Regions from separate parts of the Paenibacillus sp. FSL F4-0125 genome, predicted to be linked through region 1. Evidence: a T-box and tRNA genes for the amino acid it is inferred to sense, from the RefSeq annotation. Region 1 holds a T-box; the other holds one or more tRNA genes.

What was found. The T-box of region 1 lies ahead of trpS (tryptophan--tRNA ligase). A T-box ahead of a tRNA ligase gene usually reads a tRNA of that ligase, here a tRNA-Trp.
Region 2: it has a tRNA-Trp gene. The T-box ahead of trpS (tryptophan--tRNA ligase) is inferred to sense a tRNA for this amino acid. The anticodon was not compared.

What each region holds. Positions count from the first base shown of each region.
Region 1 covers NZ_JBBOZJ010000001.1:2,928,509-2,937,678, reverse strand. The annotation lists gene NST74_RS12735 (sigma-70 family RNA polymerase sigma factor) at 1-24, opposite strand, end outside; gene NST74_RS12730 (winged helix-turn-helix transcriptional regulator) at 250-618, shown strand; gene NST74_RS12725 (hypothetical protein) at 767-1,192, opposite strand; T-box leader at 1,390-1,674, shown strand; gene trpS (tryptophan--tRNA ligase) at 1,776-2,771, shown strand; gene NST74_RS12715 (DUF4303 domain-containing protein) at 2,952-4,049, shown strand; gene NST74_RS12710 (aminopeptidase) at 4,112-5,344, opposite strand; gene NST74_RS12705 (hypothetical protein) at 5,512-5,859, opposite strand; gene NST74_RS12700 (VanZ family protein) at 6,048-7,145, shown strand; gene NST74_RS12695 (serine hydrolase domain-containing protein) at 7,233-8,672, shown strand; gene NST74_RS12690 (exodeoxyribonuclease III) at 8,748-9,170, opposite strand, start outside.
Region 2 covers NZ_JBBOZJ010000001.1:5,737,766-5,746,935, reverse strand. The annotation lists rRNA gene NST74_RS25525 (23S ribosomal RNA) at 1-1,874, shown strand, start outside; tRNA gene NST74_RS25520 (tRNA-Asn) at 1,936-2,011, shown strand; tRNA gene NST74_RS25515 (tRNA-Ser) at 2,015-2,107, shown strand; tRNA gene NST74_RS25510 (tRNA-Glu) at 2,125-2,199, shown strand; tRNA gene NST74_RS25505 (tRNA-Val) at 2,255-2,330, shown strand; tRNA gene NST74_RS25500 (tRNA-Met) at 2,348-2,424, shown strand; tRNA gene NST74_RS25495 (tRNA-Asp) at 2,451-2,528, shown strand; tRNA gene NST74_RS25490 (tRNA-Phe) at 2,536-2,611, shown strand; tRNA gene NST74_RS25485 (tRNA-Thr) at 2,632-2,707, shown strand; tRNA gene NST74_RS25480 (tRNA-Tyr) at 2,713-2,798, shown strand; tRNA gene NST74_RS25475 (tRNA-Trp) at 2,806-2,879, shown strand; tRNA gene NST74_RS25470 (tRNA-His) at 2,916-2,991, shown strand; tRNA gene NST74_RS25465 (tRNA-His) at 3,032-3,107, shown strand; tRNA gene NST74_RS25460 (tRNA-Gln) at 3,127-3,201, shown strand; tRNA gene NST74_RS25455 (tRNA-Gly) at 3,208-3,282, shown strand; tRNA gene NST74_RS25450 (tRNA-Cys) at 3,295-3,368, shown strand; tRNA gene NST74_RS25445 (tRNA-Leu) at 3,383-3,461, shown strand; gene NST74_RS25440 (AraC family transcriptional regulator) at 3,611-4,360, opposite strand; gene NST74_RS25435 (BMP family ABC transporter substrate-binding protein) at 4,689-5,828, shown strand; gene NST74_RS25430 (ABC transporter ATP-binding protein) at 5,931-7,493, shown strand; gene NST74_RS25425 (ABC transporter permease) at 7,486-8,532, shown strand; gene NST74_RS25420 (ABC transporter permease) at 8,529-9,170, shown strand, end outside.

The DNA.
Region 1 (9,170 bases):
CATTTCTGCATTAGTCATTGACATATCCTTCCTTAGCCCCCTCTCCTAAACCTCTCATAGATTAAGACGGGGAGCGTATCGAAACGGTTTTATTTGTATTAACTTTTTTTGAGGCTGAGCACTTTAAGATTATAACATTCTATAAAAAATGAACGATAAATGTTATGATAGATAAAATAGGACATAATCAATAGTACGCACTTAAAAGTACCATAGGCACTAAAAAGTACCTATGCATTGGAGGATATTATGACAACGATTAAGAAAAAATACAATATTTCCGTTGAGGCCACACTCGAAGTTATTGGAGGAAAATGGAAGTGTGTGATTCTCTGTCATTTAACTCATGGTAAAAAACGCACATCAGAATTAAAACAATTGATGCCGGGGATTACTCAAAAAATGTTAACACAACAGCTTCGAGAGTTGGAAGCCGATGGAATCATCAACCGGATCGTATACAATCAGGTTCCACCAAAAGTGGAATATGAGCTAAGTGAATATGGTAATAGTCTAAGCGACATTTTAACTTCGCTCTGTAACTGGGGAGAACAACATATCATTAAGCAGTACGGTGATAAGTATGCTGTTTTAGAGGATAACATTTTAAATAAATAAAGAGAGAAACCATAACTTCAATCTTCTAAGAACCCCTTCCTTAATGGTTGGGGTTTGTTTGATATTTATGCTGCAAAAGTTGAGGTTTTAATTATACGCCCATGAAAAAAAGGGCAGCTAAATCAGATCGATTTAACTGTCCCGTAGCTTAAATTACGCCGTCTCCACCTATAGCAGTTGCTGTGAATGATATGGGTCCAAATAGATTGATAGGCAAGTTGCTATCATTTTGAATTACCAATTCATAGTTGTGGATCCCAATATAAGGACCATCAACCCACTGAACATTTAATTGAATATCAGTAGTTGTAGTAAAACGAAAAAAGGATCTATAAATATCGACTCCAGCACGTCGGATTAAAACAAGAAATTGGCTGTTAGCAAGTGCAGTAAGACTAAAACTACCATTTAACTCGACTCTGCTGGAGAAAGAGGCCGGATTAGCCGGACTAATATTTACTTGCGCTGTGGCTAGACCCGCTCCAGCTCCAGGAATCCCTGCAACCGTTATAGCTGTAGTAAACGGGTCTAACGGGATTTTTGCCTGTGACCCATAACTTATAATTGTCGCCATTCTTAATCACTCCATTTCAAGGTTATAGAATAGTATATTGTGAATCCGCAATGATAGATTGGACTTAATTCCTGATGATTATATACATTTAAGTTATACTTTTACTAGATTATAAAACCTAGATACTTCGAATATCATCCTCTAATTTCCACCTATTGACAAACTCACTTATCAGAATTACAATTACCCAAATATCATGAACAACGCTGAAAAAGGGTAAGTAGACAAATGTACATGGACTTCAGAGAGCCGGTGGTTGCTGCGAACCGGTGTCCAGCGTCTGATCGAATGGCCTTTAGAGTTGCTCTTCCGAACCATCTTACTTAGATGCTGTAGGAGAAGCCGGGGTTCCCGCCGTTATCAAGGGACCTGTATCTAGATTGTTCTTAACACTCTCCGTACAGGTAAGAGAAGATCGTAATACTAACGAAACTTGGTGGCGCGATTAATTAAGGTGGTACCACGACAACTTCGTCCTTATTGGATGAGGTTTTTTTGTCATTTAAGGAGGTGATGGCCATGGATGATGGCTGGTGGTGGCGATTCAATGTTAATCAAAAGCGACAAAACAGGAGGAATTTAAATGATAAAAGAACGTGTATTAACTGGAGATCGAGTGACCGGAAAGCTCCATCTCGGCCATTACGTGGGCAGCTTGCAGAACCGAGTGGCTCTACAGGAGCAATATGATACTTTTGTGTTTCTAGCAGATATTCAAGCCCTAACGACTCACTTTGATCAGCCTCAACTACTGGGTCAAAACTTGAATGAAATCACACTGGACTATTTATCGGCGGGTATACATCCGGATAAAGCCACAATATTCATTCAATCGATGATTCCAGAGATTGCCGAACTGACTGTTCTGTTCTCCATGTTCGTCACTGTAAATTCGTTGCGGCACAATCCTACCATTAAAGCCGAATCGAAAAATTCCAGCTTAGATGAACTATACTATGGTTTTCTTGGGTATCCAGTAAGCCAGACTGCCGATATAACCTTTTGTAAAGCGACGATTATTCCTGTAGGAGAAGACCAGCTTCCCCATCTGGAGTTGAGCCGCAAAATCGTACGTAGATTTAACGAGCTGTACAGCCCTATCCTTGTGGAGCCCAGAGCGCTTATCAGCGATACCCCAAGACTAGTGGGAACAGACGGCAATGCAAAAATGAGCAAAAGCCTAGGTAATGCCATCGAGCTGGACTCCACGAAGGAAGAGATCACCTTCAAAATCCGCAAAGCCACAACTGATCCAGCCCGTGTTCATAAAAATGATCCTGGGCATCCAGATATTTGTCCCATTTATGCTTATCATCGCGCTTTTCGTTCCCACGGCGCCACAGAAATTCGCGAGAGCTGCGAAAATGGCTGTATAAGTTGTTCTGCCTGTAAGCAGCTTATCACGACAGCTCTAGACCAGTTAATTGAACCGATGCGTGAGCGGCGCTCCTATTATGCAGCCAGACCCAAGGTTGTTGAGGATATCTTATTATCCGGAACTAAACGTGCCCGTAACATTGCTCAAGAAACGATGTCCGAAGTACGCGAGGCCATGGGCCTTAATTATTTCTCAAAATAATCTGATCCGTATGGGCAATAAAAAAACGCTGGACTCTCTATTGGAGAGAGCTCTGGCGTTTTTTTAGAAACAATTATTGACTCTTCATCATCCAGCGTCACATTGGACAGCGGCTCTTAGAGGAAAAAAGAAGAAATTGTCGAATCATTCATTTAAATCATAGTAGAAAGAAGAATGGACATGAATACATTTTATTCACAGCTTGGACGTGTGCTTGAAGAGAGAACTCCGTTCCACCAAGATGGTTACTATCTTTTATATGATGGAAACAGAGCAAAATTTAGTCCCACTAAACCTAATCATATCGAAATTGTTACAGCTGAAAGTTTTGTAAATACTCTCGTTAAGAACTGTAAAGCAGTCATTTCTTCTTTCGCGAGTGGACCTGACAATAAAGATGTCTATGTTTTTAATCTTCAAGCTGATGAGTTCTATAACATCAACATTTACCTAAATACCCTTGAAGGCTTCCAGCGGGCTTTAGAGAGAAATCCAAAGGATCGAGATGAACGTTCAATAAACTGGTTGAAATATAATCAGGGGGATTTTCGGTACCACTTATGGCTCGAAGACGATATGATCGTGAATTATTTTACCCAACTAGCAGATCTGACAACTTATCCAGAAGAAGATTTTCTCTTTAACACGGAGGATCAACCTATCATTGCCTTTGAAGCAGGGATTATTAAAACGGGGTATTATCTGCTGACGCTAAAAGCAATGCAGCGTTTGATCACTGAGGGTGAGCTTCAGTCATTAAATACAACTGAAGACTTTATTGCCTTTGCCTCCACAGGGAACAATGACGTAGATTACAGTATTGTGATGCCAAAAACCATTGAACCTGCTTTATTCGCAAAGATTTTCCCATTTGATTATGCAAAAGATTTACAATTTCGAGAGCTGATGTTGCAGAATCAACATTTCTCAGTCACTGAATATTTAGATTATTGGTCCGACGCGGTTCTTAGCAGCTACAGTGACACGATTCCATATATTTACGGGAAGTCTGACCTAGAAGTGTTCATACAAATGGAGCATCTTGGAAATGCACTGGCTCAGGAATGCATCCAACGTTTAAATCCCTTAATAGATTTGGAGAACATTGAAATTGAGAATTATTACTTCATTTATTACTATATAGAAGCGCTGCATTTTGCAGGACCGCTAACAGAGCAACAACTTGATGATTGTAAGCAGCTAGCAAACCGCATGAATAAAAGAGGCGAAGATCTGGAAGACGCTTTGCGCGAAATAAACGCTGTAATAAATTTATAAATATTCTCAAAAGAAAAGGCCGTAACCCTCCCCCAAAGGGATCATTACGGCCTTATTTTCACTTACAGCACCCAATTCCCTTTACGGAATACCGGTTCAATCGTGCCATCCGCCAGTTCTCCATCAATATCCAGTTCTGCCGAACCGATCATGAAATCGACATGCGTTAAACTGACATTAGCACCTCTTGCCACAAGCTCTTCATTCGTAAGCTTTGTGCCGCCTTCAATATTGACAGGATAGGCACTTCCCATCGCGAAATGGCAGGAGGCATTCTCATCAATCCCTGTATTGTAGAAAATTCGGTTCAAACGAGAGATTGGAGAATCATGCTGCACTAAAGCCACTTCTCCTAAATAGGATGCACCTTCATCCGTTGCCAGCAGCGAAGTCAGATGCTCACGTCCGGATTCTGCTTCATATGCAACTACTTTTCCATCTTTAAAGGTGAATGAAATACCTTCTACCAAACGTCCATTCAGATTCAAAGGGAGTGTACTTCTAACTGTACCATTCACACCTGTACGATGGGGCATCGAATAGATTTCTTCGGTTGGCATATTTGCCACGAAATACACACCTTTATCATTCTCCCCACCGCCTCCGCGCCATAGATGACCTTCCGGAAGCTCCACATGCAAATCCGTTCCCGGTGCACGGTAATGCAGGCTTTTATAACGCTTAGCGTTCATTCTATCCTGACTCTCTTTTAATTGACCGATATGTTCTCTCCACGCGGCAACAGGATCCTCGCTACCTACACGATTCATCTGGAATACAGCTTCCCACATCGCTTCTACTCGATCTTCCTCAGGGAGATCGGCAAACACCTTGTTTGCCCAAGCACGCGTTGGAGCCTTAACGAGAGACCAGCTGATTTTGCTATTGCGGGTATATTTAGAGTAGTTTTTGCGAGCAACAGCTGCTGCTTTAACTGCTCTTGATACTTTAGAAGAATCAATACCATTGAACAATTCCGGATCAGGTACTTTAATATGTAAGATGGCGCCGTTCTCTTCCGCAAACTTCTCCATCATTTCTGCTTGCCACTGTGGATAATAATCAAAGGAATCTTCCGGAGCTTTTTCATAACGAATCCGTGTAGTCGCTTCATCGTCCCAATCTACAATTACATATTTAGCACCTGCTTCATAGGCTTTACCTACAATCAAGCGAGTAAGCTCAGCAGTTTCAATAGGCGCATGCACCATTAAGACTTGTCCAGGCTGTACATTTACCCCAACCTTTACAACCAGGTTCGCATATTTCTCTAACATGACATCAAAATCTTTCATGAATTCTCTTCCTCCATCTCTATGGTTGCTTTACTGTCGCACCAAAGCACCGGAGCTCCTTAACAGCAGACGGTCAGCTTCACTTCTTATTTTAACGCAAAATGCTAAGAGTTGCGATTCGTTATAAGAAAGCGGCCCCCATGAAGGGAACCGCTCACGTAAAATCCTTATTTTTTATCCACCTGCAGCAAAGTTACGGTCTTTAAAGAATAGGTATGCATAATCTTGTCTTCAGAGATTACGTTAAGCTTGGTCAAACTTGCTACCTTCGCTGGGTCTGATTTAGAGAGCATACGCCACACTTCAGGGTCTGATAAGGTTTCATAAAGCTTCAGATCATCATATTCTTTGCGGTTCTGCATCACTAGCTTCACCTTGTAGCTTCCAATTTCAGTCTCGGTTGCCCCCTGCTCACTACAATAGCTTAGAATTTCCTGGCGAAGCTCCCCCAGTTCTTTTTCGATTTCCTTTTGTTTTTGCTTCAGACGATAATACTGCTGCACCTTTTTCTCCATCACTTCACGCTCCTCTATAAACATATGTATGCCGGAAGCGCTAAATAAATAAGTTGAGTTCCCTATCATAAAATTTTATAATGAGCCGGGAACGCTAGTTTGCAGCAGACTCCTTTCATCCACAAAAACAATGATTCGGCAGGTGACTTATGTTTCATTCTTACTTTTTCCCAATTTCGTATGCCTTTATGATGTTTCCTATAGCGGCATTGATCTTCACACTCCCTTTTCTAATCGTTCAATACCGCAGACACGGCTACATTCATAAGCTTAGAGCTTTAATCCTATACTTACTCTTGCTCTATCTGATGAACGCTTATTTTCTCGTTTTGCTTCCGATGCCTTCCTCAAGACATAATATGGCGCCTTCAGGGAGTATCATGCAGCTCATCCCTCTTCAGTTCATACAAGATATTATAGACGGCTCTAAGATCATACCTGATCAGATTTCAACGTATTGGTCTTTACTGCGTGAGCCCGCTTTTTTACAGGTTATTTTTAACATCGCCTTAACTGTTCCGTTCGGATTGTTTCTGGGCTACTATTTTCGAACGCGCTGGGGAATGTGTATTCTCTTGTCTTTCATGCTTTCGTTATCTTTTGAGGTCACTCAGGTTACAGGCATCTACGGCTTTTTTGATCATCCCTACCGTCTATTTGATGTCGATGATCTTATTACCAACACGCTGGGAGGGATCTTTGGATTCCGAATTGCTATCTGGATAAACGGGTTACTACCACGCATAGAACAATTGGATACGAATATCGATCGTTCTGCCAAAAGAGTCTCCTATACCCGCAGAGGGATTGCTTTTTTCATCGATAGTATGGTGTGGATCATTGGGTTTGGTGTACTTTATGGATTCGATATTAAAAGTGCTTTCTGGATTGTAACAGGGATGTACTTCATCCTGATTCCAGCTTTCACCGGTGGGCGGACCTTAGGCAAATGGATTGTACGGATTCGGGTAACGAACAGAGGTAATCGGGCTTCTTTCTGGGCGCTTATGATCCGATATGGTCTGTTATATTGGGTAATCCTTGGACTTCACGCTATTGTTATCGATTCTGATGTGACGGGGCTTCTATCTTCACCATTGAGAACGGTAGCTTATCTCTTTGTTCTACTGGTCGATTTAGCTTTCTTTATTCATTTAATCATTAAGGTATTCAAAAAAGATGACCAGCTAATCTATGAGAAATTAAGCCGAACCTCGCATGTTATTTCATGGCCTGAGAAAAGATTGCATACCGATGCCTCCAACAGCAGCTCTTTAGAGGATTGAAAATCCTCCCTTTTATATAGTATTTATACAATGGAATTTATTATAGAATAGGAAGATAACAATTATCAAAATTTAGGAGATGAATGAATGGAAACTACAAGTAGCTTGCAGTTGTCTAGAAGTCTTCCAGAAGAGCAGGGCATTTCCTCAGCCGCAATATCCAGCTTTATTGATTCAGTCGAGACGCAAAGCTTAGGTCTGCATAGCTTTATGCTCCTTCGTCATGGATATGTAATCTCGGAAGGCTGGTGGTCTCCTTATAAGCCCGACCTTCCGCATATGCTTTTTTCCCTGAGCAAAAGCTTCACTTCAACTGCTATCGGTTTTGCTGTGACAGAGAAACTCATCACTCTTGATGATTCGGTTATTTCGTTCTTTCCTGAGGATGCACCTGATGAGATTACAAGCTATTTATCCAAAATGAGCATTAAGCATCTATTGATGATGGGTACAGGACAAGTCGTGGACACGATGGATCCCCTTAAACAAAGTGCGGACGGGAATTGGGTGAAAGCCTTCTTCACGGTCCCTGTAGAAAAAGAACCTGGAACGCATTTTCTCTATAATACCGGCGCTACTTACATGCTATCTGCGATTCTTCAAAAGGTCACCGGACAAACGCTGCTTGAATACTTAGAACCACGTCTCTTCACGCCTCTTGGTATCCGTAGTGCCACTTGGGAATCCTGTCCCCGTGGAATTAACATTGGCGGATACGGTTTAAACATAACCACAGAGGATATCGCTAAATTCGGCCAGCTCTTCTTACAGAAAGGCATCTGGAATAATCAGCGTCTTCTACCTGAAGAGTGGATAGATGAGGCCACTTCCAAACACATCTCGAACGGCGAAGGCGATCATGACTGGGCGCGCGGATATGGTTATCAATTCTGGAGATGCCAGCATGGAGCCTACCGGGCAGATGGCGCATTCGGACAACTCTGTATTGTTCTACCAGGCCAAGACGCTGTAATAGCTATTACAAGCGCATCATCTAGCACAGAAGGAATATTAAATGCAGTGTGGGAGCATCTACTGCCTAATATGAAGGATGCACCTCTTCCTGAAGATCAGTCTTCATCTGCAGCCTTGGTAGACCAATTAAAGAATTTATCGATAAATCCTCCACAATTGCAACATTCCTCCATTCTGGAAGATCAAATAAATGGTATGACCTATACACTCGAAAACAACCAATTTTCACTAGCTACCTTCTCGATCTCCTTCAACAATGAAGACGCTGAGGTTACTTTAATAAGTAAGCTTGGTGAGAGCAATGTTATTCGATTAGGCCGAGGACAATGGCTCGAAAGCTTTGCGCTAATCCTTGAGCCTTCCATGAACCGGATTATGTCCAGCTTTACTTGGTTAGCAGAAGATCAACTTCAGTTGTCCTTGCTGTTTGTTGAAATGCCCTTCTATATCACTCTTGAGATTAAAATATTAGAGAACATGTTATTGCTTAAATCGAAGATTAATGTGAACATGGGTCCGCTTGAATTCGATGATATGATTGGCAGAATTTAGTATTCATACCCATAAAATAAAGGCCGCTTTTCCTTACACAGGAACTTAGCGGCCTTCAATCATTTTATTTTGGTCTCAAAAATCTGCAAGCTTCAAAATGACAGGGCAATGATCACTGCCCATGATCTGACAATCGATTTGAGCATCAAGTACATTAGGCGCAAGTCTAGAAGAAGCTAAGAAATAATCAATCCGCCAACCCACATTCCGCTCTCTCACCTTCGGCATATAAGACCACCATGAATACACTCCCTCTAGCTCCGGGTGGAGATATCTGAACGTATCAATGAAGCCCGATTCTAGCAGCGTACTCATTTTGCCTCTCTCTTCATCTGTAAAACCAGAGTTCCCACGGTTAGCTTTTGCATTCTTGATATCGATATCCTCATGGGCTACGTTTAGGTCTCCACAGACAACTACCGGTTTACGCTTGTCCAGTTCTAAGAGATATATTCGGAAACGGTCCTCCCATTCCATTCTGTAATCCAATCGAGACAG
Region 2 (9,170 bases), 2.8 Mb from region 1:
AAGTGTGTGTTAAGTGGGAAAGGATGTGGAGTTGCACAGACAACCAGGATGTTGGCTTAGAAGCAGCCACCATTGAAAGAGTGCGTAATAGCTCACTGGTCGAGTGACTCTGCGCCGAAAATGTAACGGGGCTAAACACACCACCGAAGCTATGGCTAGATACGTATGTATCTGGGGTAGGGGAGCGTTGTATGTGGGTTGAAGGTGTACCGTAAGGAGCGCTGGACAGCATACAAGTGAGAATGCCGGTATGAGTAACGAAAAGATCAGTGAGAATCTGATCCGCCGAAAGCCCAAGGTTTCCTGAGGAAGGCTCGTCCGCTCAGGGTAAGTCGGGACCTAAGGCGAGGCCGAAAGGCGTAGTCGAAGGACAACAGTTTGAAATTACTGTACCACCGTAATCCGCTATGAGCGATGGGGTGACGCAGGAGGGTAGTGACGCGGACTGATGGATATGTCCGTCTAAGCAGTGAGGCTGATGTGTAGGCAAATCCGCACATCGTTAAGGCTGGGCTGTGATGGGGAGCGAAAATTATAGTAGCGAAGGTCATGATCTCACACTGCCAAGAAAAGCCTCTAGCCAGGAGAAGGTGCCCGTACCGCAAACCGACACAGGTAGGCGAGAAGAGAATTCTAAGGCGCGCGGAAGAACTCTCGTTAAGGAACTCGGCAAAATGACCCCGTAACTTCGGGAGAAGGGGTGCCCCGGTAGTGTGAATAGCACGAGGGGGCCGCAGTGAAAAGGCCCAAGCGACTGTTTAGCAAAAACACAGGTCTGTGCGAAGCCGCAAGGCGAAGTATACGGGCTGACGCCTGCCCGGTGCTGGAAGGTTAAGGGGAGTGGTTAGGGGTAACCCGAAGCTATGAACCGAAGCCCCAGTAAACGGCGGCCGTAACTATAACGGTCCTAAGGTAGCGAAATTCCTTGTCAGGTAAATTCTGACCCGCACGAATGGCGTAACGACTTGGGCGCTGTCTCAACGAGAGATCCGGTGAAATTTTAATACCTGTGAAGATGCAGGTTACCCGCGACAAGACGGAAAGACCCCATGGAGCTTTACTGCAGCTTGATATTGAATTTGGGTACGATCTGTACAGGATAGGTGGGAGCCGTAGAAATCGGAGCGCAAGCTTCGGTGGAGGCGCCGTTGGGATACCACCCTGATCGTATCTAGGTTCTAACCTAGTGCCCTAATCGGGTACGGGGACCGTGTCAGGCGGGCAGTTTGACTGGGGCGGTCGCCTCCTAAAGAGTAACGGAGGCGTTCCAAGGTTCCCTCAGAATGGTTGGAAATCATTCGAAGAGTGCAAAGGCATAAGGGAGCTTGACTGCGAGACCTACAAGTCGAGCAGGGACGAAAGTCGGACTTAGTGATCCGGTGGTACCGCATGGAAGGGCCATCGCTCAACGGATAAAAGCTACCCTGGGGATAACAGGCTTATCTCCCCCAAGAGTCCACATCGACGGGGAGGTTTGGCACCTCGATGTCGGCTCATCGCATCCTGGGGCTGAAGTAGGTCCCAAGGGTTGGGCTGTTCGCCCATTAAAGCGGTACGCGAGCTGGGTTCAGAACGTCGTGAGACAGTTCGGTCCCTATCTGTCGTGGGCGCAGGAAATTTGAGAGGAGCTGTCCTTAGTACGAGAGGACCGGGATGGACGTACCGCTGGTGCACCAGTTGTTCCGCCAGGAGCATGGCTGGGTAGCTACGTACGGACGGGATAAGCGCTGAAAGCATCTAAGCGTGAAGCCCCCCTCAAGATGAGATTTCCCAATTAGTAAGACCCCTTGAAGACGACGAGGTAGATAGGTTGGAGGTGGAAGTGCAGTAATGCATGGAGCTGACCAATACTAATCGGTCGAGGGCTTATCCTATACTTAGAACGCAAATTCAATTCGGATTCAGTTTTCAGGCGATTAAGCCTGGTATGAATATTCCCTGATAGCTCAGTTGGTAGAGCACTCGACTGTTAATCGAGTTGTCACAGGTTCGAGTCCTGTTCGGGGAGCCATATGGAGAGGTGTCCGAGTTTGGCCGAAGGAGCACGATTGGAAATCGTGTAGGCGCCACAAGCGTCTCGAGGGTTCGAATCCCTCTCTCTCCGCCACAAATTTTACTTAGTATGGCCCGTTGGTCAAGGGGTTAAGACACCTCCCTTTCACGGAGGTAACATGGGTTCGAATCCCATACGGGTCACCAAATTTTCACTTGATTTTACATAGTGGACTTTGGTACAATAACAATTGTTGTTTACGGAGGCTTAGCTCAGCTGGGAGAGCGTCTGCCTTACAAGCAGAGGGTCGGGGGTTCGATCCCCTCAGCCTCCACCATATTTATTTAAGAACGACGCGGGGTGGAGCAGCCCGGTAGCTCGTCGGGCTCATAACCCGAAGGCCGCAGGTTCAAATCCTGCCCCCGCAACCAATTTTCATCAAGTAATTATATCTTTTGGAACCGTGGTGTAGTTGGCCTAACATGCCTGCCTGTCACGCAGGAGATCGCGAGTTCGAATCTCGTCGGTTCCGCCATTTTCTTGGCTCGATAGCTCAGTCGGTAGAGCAGAGGACTGAAAATCCTCGTGTCGGCGGTTCGAATCCGTCTCGAGCCACCATATAGTATACAACTTAATATGCCGGTGTAGCTCAATTGGTAGAGCAACTGACTTGTAATCAGTAGGTTGGGGGTTCAAGTCCTCTCGCCGGCACCATCTTTGGGGGATTAGCGAAGTGGCCAAACGCATCAGACTGTAAATCTGCTCACGTACGTGTTCGGTGGTTCGAATCCATCATCCCCCACCATTTTTTTAGGGGCATAGTTTAAAGGTAGAACAACGGTCTCCAAAACCGTTGGTGTGGGTTCAATTCCTGCTGCCCCTGCCAATCTTTATCCAGAGTCTTTCTCTAAAGTTTAATATGGCGGTCGTGGCGAAGGGGTTAACGCACCGGTTTGTGGATCCGGCATTCGTGGGTTCAAGTCCCATCGGTCGCCCCATTTACTTTAAGAAGAACAGCAACAAATTGAGTTTAATATGGCGACTGTGGCGAAGGGGTTAACGCACCGGATTGTGGTTCCGGCATTCGTGGGTTCGAGACCCATCAGTCGCCCCATTTTACTTTAAAATGTTATTGGGGATTAGCCAAGCGGTAAGGCAACGGACTTTGACTCCGTCATGCATAGGTTCAAATCCTATATCCCCAGCCATTTTATGCGGACGTGGCTCAGCGGTAGAGCATCGCCTTGCCAAGGCGAGGGTCGCGGGTTCGATTCCCGTCGTCCGCTCCAATGTTTTCATATGGCGCCATAGCCAAGTGGTAAGGCAAAGCTCTGCAAAAGCTTTATCCCCAGTTCAAATCTGGGTGGCGCCTCCATTAATTTCATATGTGCCGGCGTGGCGGAATGGCAGACGCGCTCGACTCAAAATCGAGAGGGAAACCGTGGAGGTTCGAGTCCTCTCGCCGGTATATCAAAAAGGTTTGTAAAGTCGCTTGTATAAGCAACTTTACAAACCTTTTTTCTTTGTCTATGAACTTTTATTCTTAAGCCGTTGTATTAGAGACACTTCTAATTCAACGGCTTTTTTATGTGAAGCGGAGTGAATTGAATTGTAATTTTATTGACTGCTTAGTCGGAATGTCCGCGGCGTGAGACCAACTTCACGTTTAAACATATTGCAGAATTGAGCATCATTGACAAACCCAGCAGCAGCGGATACTTCTGAGATATGCATTTGGGTATGTTGCAAGAGAGACTTTGCATAATCCAGACGTTTCAATAGTAGATAGCGAAGAGGTGAAGAACCGAATCGCTCTTTAAATAAATGGCGGAAACGATCATAGCTGTATCCAGACATCTCAGAGAGTGTTGCGACCGATAGCTTATGGCGGTAATGCTCATTCATATAGTTTAGAACATATTGGACTCTGTCTTCCGTTGGCGATTGAAACCCAGAGGCGCTAAGAAGCCGTATCAGATGAACAGTGATTTCGCTCATTTGAAGGTTCAATAGTTCAGAGAATCCATCTTGTTTGCGCGTAAACTCTGCTTTCATTCTAAGTAAGATCTGTAGAACAGTATGGTCTTTATCATCTTCATATACGCCTTGCAAATTCTCCATATTTGGGTGATTTGAATGGAAGCCTACAAATAGTATAGTAGCATCTTCGCGATGATTCTCGTCATGTTTATGATTGGGTGGTATTAGTGCGAATGAAGAAGAACGAAAATGATAACTTCGCGAACCCACATTCGTAGTTCCTAAACCGTTTAAATAATAGACTAGTTCATAGCATTCATGCTGGTGTGGTGGAATATAGGTATTGACCTCATGCGCTGCATTTACAATATATAGAACACGATCCATGATGATCCTCCAATAATTATGTTTTAGCCGAATCGTACAAAAATATGACCGAAATCATATAATTATTTTCATTAATATTTGTTATGATCGTATCAACAAATCCGAAAATTAGCAACCTGACTGGCCATCTCGTTCGGAAATTAGTCGGATAATTCGTAAAAATTATAATTTTCTCTCTATTTTTGAGTGTATTCGTTAAAATCATTAAAATTTTGACAATGTTACATGAAAAATGAGAGTTTCCATCTAAATCGTGAAATATACAACAGACTAAGATGGAGAACCTCTCAAATTACTAACCAACTATATATAGGGGTGGAATAGAAAAATGAAAAAGAAAGTTCTTTCTTTGTTGCTGCTAGTAGTAATGGTAATGGTCACAGCCTGTGGAAATAATACGTCGAGTAATGGATCTTCTGCGAATGCAGGTTCTAATGCGGCTGAAGGTGGAGAAACAAGTTCAGGAGATAAACTCAAAGTTGTACTTCTGATTCCAGGAACGCTTGGAGATAAATCTTTCTTTGACTCTGCGAATAGCGGTTTGCAAAAGGTTAAGGATGAACTGGGTGCAGAAACAAAGGTTGTAGAAATGGGTGTCGATAAAACGAAATGGGAGCCTACGTTTAACGATATCGCCGCTGAGGATTGGGATGTTATTATTTCTGGCGGATCGGAAATTACAGAGATGTTTAATGCAACGGCTGAATTATATCCAGACAAAAAATTCATTAACTATGATACCGATATAGATGAAGCACCAGAGAACATGTACAACATGTCTTATGCGACTAATGAAGTCTCTTTTCTGGCAGGTGCTGTAGCGGCGCTAGCTACACAATCAGATATGCCTAATGCTAATCCTGAGAATGTGATCGGATTTGTAGGCGGTATGGATATTCCAGGGATTAACGCTTTCTTGGTTGGCTACATTGAGGGCGCTCAATATGTTGATCCTGATGTGAAGGTAGCTGTATCGTATGCTGGTGATTTTGTTAACCCGGCTAAAGGTAAGGAGCTTTCACTGATTCAATATAACTCCGGTGTGGATGTTATTTTTAACGTAGCTGGGGGTACAGGTCTTGGGATCTTTGATGCAGCTAAAGAGAAGAAGAAATACGCTATTGGCGTAGACTCTGATCAGGCGATGTTACTTAATGAAACAGATAGCGAAAAAGCAAACTTGATCGTTACTTCTTCTATTAAAAAGATTGATAGTGCTATTCTAGGTGCCGTGAAGAAATTACAAGAGGGCACGCTTGAAATGGGTAAACGTGATGTATTGAGCTTCGTAGATGATGGTGTAGGCATTGCAGAGAATGAGATATATAAAAATGTCTTCCCAGCCGATCTTCAGGCTAAAGTTGAAGAAGTGAAGCAAAAGCTGATCAATAAAGAAATTACAGTAGATAACGCGATGGGAATGGAAACCTCAGAAGTAGAAGCCATTCGTAACGCAGTTAAGCCTTAAGTATAGCTATAAAGTGATAAACCTACAGTTGGAGATTCTTCTATTAGAAGAATTCCAGCTGTATATTTTTGCAGACCTCCAAGTGGAAAGGCGTTGAGACCGATGAACAAAGCTCTGTTGGAAATGCGGGGAATTACGAAGGTGTATCCCAATGGCGTCGTTGCAAATAAAGACGTGCATTTTTCTTTACGTGAGGGAGAAATTCACGCGATTGCGGGCGAGAACGGCGCGGGTAAATCAACTTTAATGAAGATCATGTTCGGCATGGAAGAGCCTAGTGAAGGTGAGATCTATATCAAGGGCGAAAAAGTGAAGCTGCAATCGGCTCAGGATGCCATTGATAGAGGGATCGGTATGGTTCATCAGCATTTTATGCTGGTTCCTTCTTTTACGGTAGCAGAGAACATGGTGCTGGGCATGGAGCCCCGTAAGGGAGTCGGCATCAATTATGCTGAAGCCGTGCGCATGACCGAAGAGACTGCGAAAAAATACAATCTGGCAGTGGATCCAAAAGCAAAAGTGGAGGATCTTACGGTTGGAATGAAGCAAAAGGTTGAGATCCTGAAGGCGCTGCTGCGTGGTGCGAAAATCCTAGTTCTGGATGAGCCGACCGCGGTGTTAACCCCACAGGAAACAGAAGAATTGTTCCGTGAGCTTAAGCAGTTAAGAGAGCAGGGACATACGATTGTGTTTATTTCACACAAGTTGAAAGAAGTGAAAGCGATCTGCGACAGAATTACGATTATGCGTAGTGGACGTAGTGAAGGTGTCTTCCAAACGAAGGATGTCACGGAGCAAGAAATTTCCCGACTCATGGTGGGTAGAGACGTCGTGTTGAAATATGACAAGGAGATTCTGTCTATTGGTGAGGCGGTGCTCACTGTGCAAGGTCTAGGTGTAAATGATGCACACGGCAAAGCGTTGCTATCAGATATTAATTTTGCGGTACGCGGAGGACAGATCGTCGGGATTGCTGGTGTAGAAGGAAACGGGCAGACACAGCTCATTGAGGCTCTTACAGGGAGCTTAAGAGGGGTTTCAAGCCAGGGTTCTGTGCTAGTGAAGGGAAAGGATATTCGAGAATCGGATATTTTGGATATTCGTAAGTTGGGTGTTTCTTATATCCCAGAGGATCGGATGCATCAAGGGATAGCTAGTGATGCGAGCATAGCGGATAATCTGCTGTCCACTCAGTATCGTACAAAGGAAATGAATAAAGGTCCTTTTTTGAATGGATCACGAATTGCTAAGCTAGCCGTATCACTTGTAGAGGAATTTAAAGTCCGCTGTTCTGGACCTTCTCAGCCAATAGGTATGTTATCAGGTGGTAACATGCAGAAAGTTGTCGTAGCTAGAGAGTGTTCTACTGAACCGCAACTGCTTATTGCAGAGCAGCCGACACGGGGTGTGGATATAGGTGCAGCGCAGTTCATACATCAGAAGCTTTTGGAGCTACGCTCAGACGATTGTGCGATTTTGCTTGTGTCAGCAGATTTAAATGAGATCTTAGAGATCAGCGATAGTCTACTAGTGATGTATGAAGGAAAGATTGTTGCCTTTTTCGAGGAGCCTTCTAAGGTTAGTGAAGAAGAATTAGGGCTTTATATGCTAGGGATTCATCGACAGGACGAGGAGCACATCAGGAGGGCCGTAAATCATGTTTAAAGTAAAATATTTTGAATACATTCGAACATCGGCAGTAATCGTAATTGCACTCGCTATTGCTTTTCTGATCATCTCATTGGTCAGCAATCAGCCGGTGAAGACGATTGGGATATTCCTATTTGAGCCGCTATCCAGTAAAGGTCATATCGGTAATGTGATTGAGATGGCCATTCCGCTCATGTTCACTGGGCTAGCAGTTTCTTTGTTGTTCCGGGCAAATATGTTCAATTTGGGAGCTGAAGGGATTTTCTATTTCTCCGGTGTTGTAACCTCCGTGTTGGCTATTCATTTAACGCTGGACGGGTGGCTTCATCCGATCGTAGCTATTGCTGCGGGTTCTATTGTAGGGGCGCTGCTCTCTGCAATCCCTGGGATCCTCAAAGCCAAATGGAATGCCAATGAGCTGGTTACATCCTTAATGTTCAATAATATTTTGTTTGGAGTAGGTTTATATCTACTGAACTATCATTTACGTGATGCAAAAGCGTTCGCCAATGTATCCTACAAATTCGAGAAAACGGCACTGCTGAGTAAGATGGTACCTGGCACTCGTATTCATACCGGACTGATCATCGTTATCGTGCTTATTATTGCAGCGCATCTATTTCTATACAAGACTAAATGGGGATACGAGCTGCGTATGACAGGCATCAACCGGAACTTTGCACGTTATTCAGGCATGAAGACCGCGAAGGTTATTATACTGGTTCACTTGATTGCTGGTTTTATTGCGGGAATGGGTGGTTCCGTAGAAGTGCTAGGGATGTATAACCGATTCCAATGGACTTCGTTACCAGGCTATGGCCTAGACGGTGCTCTTGTAGCGATGTTAGCCAAGAATAATCCGCTATCCGTAATCGGTGCTGCATTGTTCCTTGCGTATATCCGGATCGGAGCCGATATGATGGCACGTCTGTCTGATGTACCTTCTGAGATGATTTCTATCATACAGGCGATTATCATTCTTCTGATTTCGGCTGAGCAATTCCTGAAGTTCTGGAAAAATCGGATGCTCTTGAAGGAGGCGAAGGAAGCATGAACAGTTTGTTTGATGTGATTTTTACGACTGACTTTGCTTTCTCTGTCCTTCGAGTGACAACACCGATTCTATTCGCTGCGCTTGGAGCGTTAATCTCTAATAGAGCGGGTATCATCAACATCGGTATGGAAGGCATCATGCTTGTCGCGGCATTAGCTGGTGTCATTGTAAGCAGCTACACGCATAGCGCGTGGGTAGGTTTACTTGGGGCTGTGATGTCCGGAACATTGATCGCTGGAATATTAGCTTTTTTCACACTGAAATTCAAAACACATATCATTCTCGGCGGAGTAGCTATTAATATGTTCGCTTCGGGAGGAACCGTGTTTATTCTTTATCTGCTTAGTGGAGACAAGGGTTCTTCTACTTCTCTGGCAAGTAAAGTGCTACCTAGTATAGAGATTCCTTTGCTGAAGGATATTCCGGTGCTTGGGCCTATTCTATCAGGTCATCACATTTTGACGTATGTATCTATTATTGCTGTGTTTGTTGTCTACTATCTCTTAAACCGGACACCGCTTGGTCTGCGCATTCGTTCAGTGGGTGAAAATCCACATGCTGCTCAATCTGTAGGCGTAAGTGTTGTGAAAATACAGTATATGGCTTTGCTGCTTAGTGGATTTTTTGCTGGTTTGGGT